2 regions of the Blautia sp. MSK.18.38 genome follow, and region 2 is predicted to be linked to the other one. Evidence: predicted binding sites of a transcription regulator. Region 2 holds the regulator's gene; the other holds the start of a gene.
The links. Region 2 encodes HrcA, which represses chaperone genes, less so after heat shock. Its sites were predicted from a motif close to TGTTAGCACTCNNNNNNNNNGAGTGCTAACA; they were not measured.

Region 1: the regulator HrcA is predicted to act here: its motif matches at 1,548-1,578, upstream of groES (co-chaperone GroES).

What each region holds. Positions count from the first base shown of each region.
Region 1 is NZ_JANFYP010000009.1:65,689-69,112, reverse strand. It holds gene NE638_RS07495 (ABC transporter substrate-binding protein) at 1-257, opposite strand, end outside; gene NE638_RS18040 (hypothetical protein) at 480-734, opposite strand; gene NE638_RS07490 (MATE family efflux transporter) at 743-1,237, opposite strand; gene groES (co-chaperone GroES) at 1,237-1,524, opposite strand; gene rlmH (23S rRNA (pseudouridine(1915)-N(3))-methyltransferase RlmH) at 1,640-2,119, opposite strand; gene NE638_RS07475 (FtsK/SpoIIIE family DNA translocase) at 2,116-3,424, opposite strand, start outside.
Region 2 is NZ_JANFYP010000002.1:57,842-61,265, reverse strand. It holds gene NE638_RS01740 (ABC transporter substrate-binding protein) at 1-879, shown strand, start outside; gene hrcA (heat-inducible transcriptional repressor HrcA) at 1,056-2,099, shown strand; gene grpE (nucleotide exchange factor GrpE) at 2,118-2,753, shown strand; gene dnaK (molecular chaperone DnaK) at 2,807-3,424, shown strand, end outside.

The DNA of each region.
Region 1 (3,424 bases), on a different contig from region 2:
AGTCCGTTTCCGTAATACATCTCTCCGTTCACGATCTCAAAAAACGGGCTGTACAGTGCCTGCATCATATCGAAGCTTGTCTGATCCACAACATAAAGCGGATTGATGTTCTGCGGATCTGCTGTTTCTGCAATGGTAATATTTCCGCCTTCCGCCTTGGTTCCTTCTGTTTCTGCTGCAAAAGCAGTCATTCCTGACATAACAGTTGTTCCTGCCACTGCAGCTACCAGAAGCGCTGCCAGTACTTTTTTTCTCATTTCCTGTTCCTCCTGTGTTTCAGTGAGTATACCTCTTTTCCCACCAGTTTAATATGATATAAGCAAGATAATACTATACCATATTACCTTTGTCAAGCTGTCCCTGGCTCTTCAGAGATTTTTTTACTGCATTTCGTTAAAGCTTGTATTTATTCTACATACAGATCACACAGGCGTCAAGATAAATTTTCTGTATCTTGCCTCTGATCTATATATATTTCCTTAATTCGTCATATTTTTGATCCAGTGTCCGTAATTGCACTTCAAAAATGCAGGCACGCATTTAAAGATCTGATCTGCATTCAGGCAGCATACCACCACTGCCGGAGATGCCTTGACCACAAATGCCATAAACATGGACAGAGGGATCACGATCCCCCAGGTACTGATCAGGTCCACCTTCATGGAATAAGCGATGCTTCCGCTTCCCCGGATGATACCACCGTTTGTCGGCATCTGATAGGACATTCCTACCATTACTACACTTAAGTCATTACCGAAAGCCCGAAGGCAACCCCTGCAATTTCCACACAGCGCAGTGTAGCAAGCAGGATCTGCGTCACCGCAAAGAAAAAGTAAGTAAACCGGATGATCGCCAGATAGGAAAGACCGGCTTCGATAATCGCCTGATCTGTTGTAAAAAGCCCCAGCAGCTGTGTTGGAAAAAGACTGGCCAGGATAAACAGCACAAGGGCAATAAAAAAGCCTGTGCTCATGGCCCAGGCACCGATCTTCCTTACCGGCTCTGTCTCTTTCTTTCCCCAGTACTGACTTCCGAATATGACAAGTCCGTCTCCCAGCGCCATAAGCAGCTGCTGAAAGACGAACTGTACCTGGTTTACGGTGGTCACACCGGATAATGCAGTTTCGCTAAAGGCTCCAAGCATAATGTTGTCCGCAAGATTGACACTTAAGGTCACTACATTCTGCAGCACCAGCATGGAGCATAATTTCAGAAAATTACGATAAAAACTCTTCATCAGTCTTTTACGATGGCAATGATATCATCTGCGTTGATCACCAGATATTTCTCACCCTCATATTTGATCTCGGTTCCTGTGTATTTTCCGTAGATCACACGGTCGCCCGGCTTTACCTGTACCGGTACTTCTTTACCGTCTACGACCTTACCGCCACCTACTGCGATAACCTCTGCCTGCTGGGTTTTCTCCTTGGAGCTGTCCGGAAGTACGATGCCGGATGCGGTTTTGTCTTCTGTCTCAAAATATTTTACGATAACTCTGTCTGCAACTGGTTTTAATGCCATATTCATTTCCTTCTTTCTGTGATTATTAGCACTCTTGAGCTTCGAGTGCTACTCTTTTTTTATCATACTACATATCCGAAAATTGTCAAGATATTTGCAGATATGTAGTATGATATTATTTATGATAGGGCTCTCCGCTGATGATACGATAGCTGCGGTAGATCTGTTCCAGAAGGATCACACGCATCAGCTGATGAGGAAATGTCATCTTCGAAAAGCTTAAAGCATAGTCTGATCTCTTCAGTACTTCTTTTCCAAGACCGATAGAGCCGCCGATCACAAACTGGATATGGCTGGTCCCACGTATTCCCAGCTCGTTGATCTTCCGTGCGAAGTTCTCAGAGGTCAGCTGTTCGCCTCCGATCTCCAGAGTGATCACAAACGCATCATCCCGGATATATTTAAGAAGACGCTCCCCTTCCTTGTTCCGAATGGCATCTTCTACTGTTTCGCTGGCATTATCCGGTGTTTTTTCGTCGGACACTTCTATGATCTCCAGCTTGCAGTAACGCCCAAGGCGCTTGGAATACTCCGCAATGGCATCCCGCAGATATTTTTCCTTGATCTTCCCTACTGTCAGGATACTTATTTTCATCCGCCGTTCTCCTCCAGATAATTCTCAAATTCTTCTGCTGACATCAAAACCTTCCTTGGCTTGGTTCCTTCCTCCGGACCTACCACTCCTGCGTCACAAAGCTGATCCATGATCCTTGCCGCACGGTTAAATCCGATTTTGAACATACGCTGGAGCATACCGATGGAGGCCTTTTCCTTCTCAATGATAAATTTACCGGCTTCTGTAAAATAGACATCTCTGTCACCGCCGCCGGCTCCTCCCGGGACACCGGCTGTATTGACCTGCTTCTCGATGGAGGTATCATAAACAGCACCCTGGTTTTTGTCAGAAACATATTCTACGACTGCACTGACCTCCTCATCTGAAACAAAAGCACCCTGCAGTCTGGCCGGCTTCTGATACCCCTGAGGATAAAACAGCATATCGCCCTTGCCAAGAAGCTTCTCGGCACCGTTCATATCCAGGATCGTTCTGGAATCCACACCGGAAGATACGGAAAATGCGATCCTGGACGGCATATTGGCCTTGATCAGACCTGTGATGACATTGACCGATGGCCTCTGGGTAGCAATGATCAGATGTATACCTGCTGCACGTGCCAGCTGGGCCAGACGGCAGATCGCATCCTCAACTTCTCCCGGCGCAACCATCATAAGATCCGCAAGCTCGTCCACGATGATCACGATCTGCGGCATCTTCTCAGGTGCCTTTTCTCCCTCCGGGACCCGCATATTGGCAACCTTTTTATTATATTCTCCAAGATTACGTACCCCATATTCCGCAAAGGCATTGTAACGGCTGGTCATCTCGGAAACAGCCCAGTTCAACGCACCGGCCGCTTTCTTCGGATCTGTGACCACCGGAATGAACAGGTGCGGGATCCCGTTATATACACTGAGCTCCACCACCTTCGGATCGATCATGATCAGACGCACCTCATCCGGTGTAGCCTTATAAAGGATGCTGATGATCAGCGTATTGATGCAGACGGATTTTCCGGAGCCGGTTGCTCCGGCGATAAGAAGATGCGGCATCTTGGCAATATCTGCCACTACCGGTTTTCCGGCAATATCCTTACCTGCTGCAAAGGACAGCTTGGATTTTGCATTTTTAAACTCCTCTGACTGAAGAAGATCCCGCAGCATGACCGCGCTGTTCTCCTTGTTCGGGACCTCGATCCCCACGGCTGCCTTTCCCGGTATCGGTGCTTCGATACGGATATCCGGTGTAGCAAGATTCAGCTTGATATCATCGGAAAGACCAACGATCTTGCTGACCTTCACACCCATTTCCGGCTGCAGCTCATAGCGGGTAACGGTAGGT
Region 2 (3,424 bases):
AATTTTCTGCAGGAATACCTGAAAGAAATATGCATGTCAGACGGACATATTTTTTCGGTACCGTTCAGGATGGATATCATGGCATTCTGGGTGAACCAGGAATTGCTGGATCAGGCTGGTCTGGACAGACTCTCCTGTCTCAGTGATCTTGAGATCCTTCAGAAAAAGCTTCAGAATACGGGAAAATATGCATATGGGGATGCATGGGAGATTTCTTACATATATAATAGTATCAGCGAGTATGTCGATTTTTTCGGAGGAGATTATACAGACTGGACGGATCCGAAAACAAGAGAAGCGGCAGAATATATGAAGCGAATGCTGGATACAGGGATGATATCAGAGGAGAATCTGATCGACCAGCATGACCAGCTGAATGAAAAATTTATAAACGGCCAGTATGGATGTATGTTTATGTATACCGGTGTGTTGAGTACTTTTCAGAATGCAGGCGTGTATGGAAAAGATAAGATCCATATGGCACCATTTCCGGAATTTGACGAGAAGGTGACCAATATCGCAACCTGGCAGTATGTACTGAATAAAAATTCTGATCATAAAGAAGCAGCTCTGAAGTTCCTTCAGTATGTGTCCGGATATGAGGCCAGTAAAAATTACGGACAGCTGACAAAAATGTGTCCGGCAAGACTGGATGTGATCGAGGATAAGAATTTTGATCTGGATGGCATTGAAATGATCCGGCAATATCTGAAAGATTATAAGCTGAAAGCAAGACCACTGTGTGCCGATTCCATAGAAGCCGTTTCGTCCATGGGAACGGAATTTCAGAAATATATGCTGGGACAGAAAACAGAAGCGGAATTTTTTGCCGGGGCACAGAACTGCATAGACCAGTATTACAAAAAAGCATCGTACTGATGCTTTTTTTGTTTTGAAAAAATAAGAACTTTTTTTCAAAACATATTGACAAATATTTTACATGGTGATATCTTAAAGACTGTAGATGTTAGCACTCCACTAAAATGAGTGCTAACAGATGTAAAAAAAGAATCAACATCCGTCAGGAAAGAATAAAAAGGAAAGGAGATGGATTCATGGAAGAGGTGTTGAATGAGCGCAAGCAAAAAATCTTAAAAGCAATCATCAAGACCTATATGGAAACCGGAGAACCGGTTGGTTCCAGGACCATTTCCAAGTATGCGGATCTCAATGTCAGTTCCGCAACGATCCGAAATGAAATGTCAGACCTGACAGATATGGGCTATATCGTCCAGCCTCATACCTCAGCAGGAAGGATTCCTTCAGATAAGGGCTACAGACTTTACGTCAATGAGTTGATGAAGGAGAAGGAAGCGGAGGTCGCAGAGCTGCGAGATCTGATCATTGAGAAGACAGATAAGATGGATAAGGTGCTTAAGAAGGTTGCGAAGGTTCTTGCTTCCAATACCAACTATGCTACCATGGTTTCCGTTCCGCAGTACAGCGGCAACAAGGTCAAGTTCATCCAGCTGTCGAGGATGAGCGAGCTTCAGCTTGTGGCAGTGGTTGTCAGTGACAACAACACAGTCCGGAACCAGATCATCAATCTGGATGAGGAAATGGACGACCAGACGATCCTGAAACTGAATCTTCTTCTTAACACCAATCTCAATGGGATCCCGATCCAGGATATCAATCTTGGGATGATCGCCAGACTGAAGGAACAGGCAGGCAGCCACAGCGGTGTGGTGGCAACGGTTCTGGATGCAGTGGCAGCCACCATTCATGTGGAAGAGGAAGATATGGAGATCTATACTTCAGGTGCAACTAACATCTTCAAGTATCCGGAGCTTGCCGATAAAGAGAAGGCAACGGAGCTGATCTCCGCATTTGAGGAGAAGCATGAACTTGCCGATCTTGTAAAAGAACAGATGTCAGATGGAGAGAATACAGGAATCCAGGTTTACATCGGTGATGAGATGCCAATCCAGACCATGAAGGACTGCAGCATTGTAACTGCCAGATATGAACTGGGAGACGGAATGTACGGAACCATCGGGATCATCGGTCCCAAACGAATGGATTATGAGAATGTAGTGGACAGTCTGAAGGAACTGAAGAATCATCTGGATGACGTTTTGAAAAAGAAGAAAACTTAGAAAGGCGGTAGAAAAAAAGTGTCGGAGGAAACAAAGAAAACATCCGAAGAGCAGGAAGCGGAGAAGGAAATCCCCGTAACTGACGGAGATCAGGAAGAAGAAAACCTGACACCGGAGGGAGAAGATCTGCCGGAGGAAGAAAACAATACTCCAGGCGAAGAAGCTGCCTCAGAGGATAAAAAAGAAGAAAAATCAAAAACTTCCTTCTTCGGAAAGAAGAAAAAAGATAAATCTGAGCAGAAGGTGGAGGAACTTACCGATCGCCTGAAGCGTACCATGGCTGAATTTGATAATTTCCGTAAAAGAACGGAAAAAGAAAAATCCAGTATGTACATCATCGGAGCAAAAGAGATCGTTGAAAAGATCCTGCCGGTTGTGGATAACTTTGAAAGAGGTCTTGCACAGGCACAGGAAGGCGATGCTTTTGCAGATGGAATGAAAATGATCTACAAGCAGCTTACCACAACACTGGATGAGCTTGGCGTGAAGCCGATCGAAGCAGTGGGAAAGGAATTCAACCCGGATTTCCATAATGCAGTGATGCATGTGGAGGATGAAGAGGTTGGAGAGAACATCGTGGTGGAAGAATTCCAGAAGGGTTACACCTACAAGGATTTCGTAGTACGCCACAGTATGGTGAAGGTTGCGAACTAACTGACAACAAACTTTATTTTAACAGATACAGACTAAAACAGGAGGAAAAAATCATGGGAAAGATTATTGGTATTGACTTAGGTACAACAAACAGCTGTGTAGCCGTAATGGAAGGTGGACAGCCGACAGTTATCGCAAATACAGAAGGCGCAAGAACAACACCATCCGTTGTAGCATTCACAAAAACAGGAGAGCGTCTGGTAGGTGAGCCTGCAAAACGTCAGGCAGTTACAAATGCAGACAGAACGATCTCCTCTATCAAAAGAGAGATGGGTACCGATTACCGTGTAACCATCGATGACAAGAAATATTCTCCACAGGAGATCTCCGCAATGATCCTTCAGAAACTGAAAAAGGATGCAGAGGCATATCTTGGTGAGAAAGTAACAGAGGCAGTTATCACAGTTCCGGCTTACTTCAACGATGCTCAGCGTCAGGCTACCAAAGATGCAGGTAAGATCGCAGGTCTTGATGTAAAACGTATCATCAACGAGCCTACAGCAGCAGCTCTTGCATATGGTCTTGACAATGAGAAAGAGCAGAAGATCATGGTATACGACCTTGGCGGTGGTACATTTGATGTATCTGTGATCGAGATTGGTGATGGCGTTATCGAGGTTCTTTCCACAGCTGGTAACAACCGTCTTGGTGGAGATGACTTTGATAAGAAA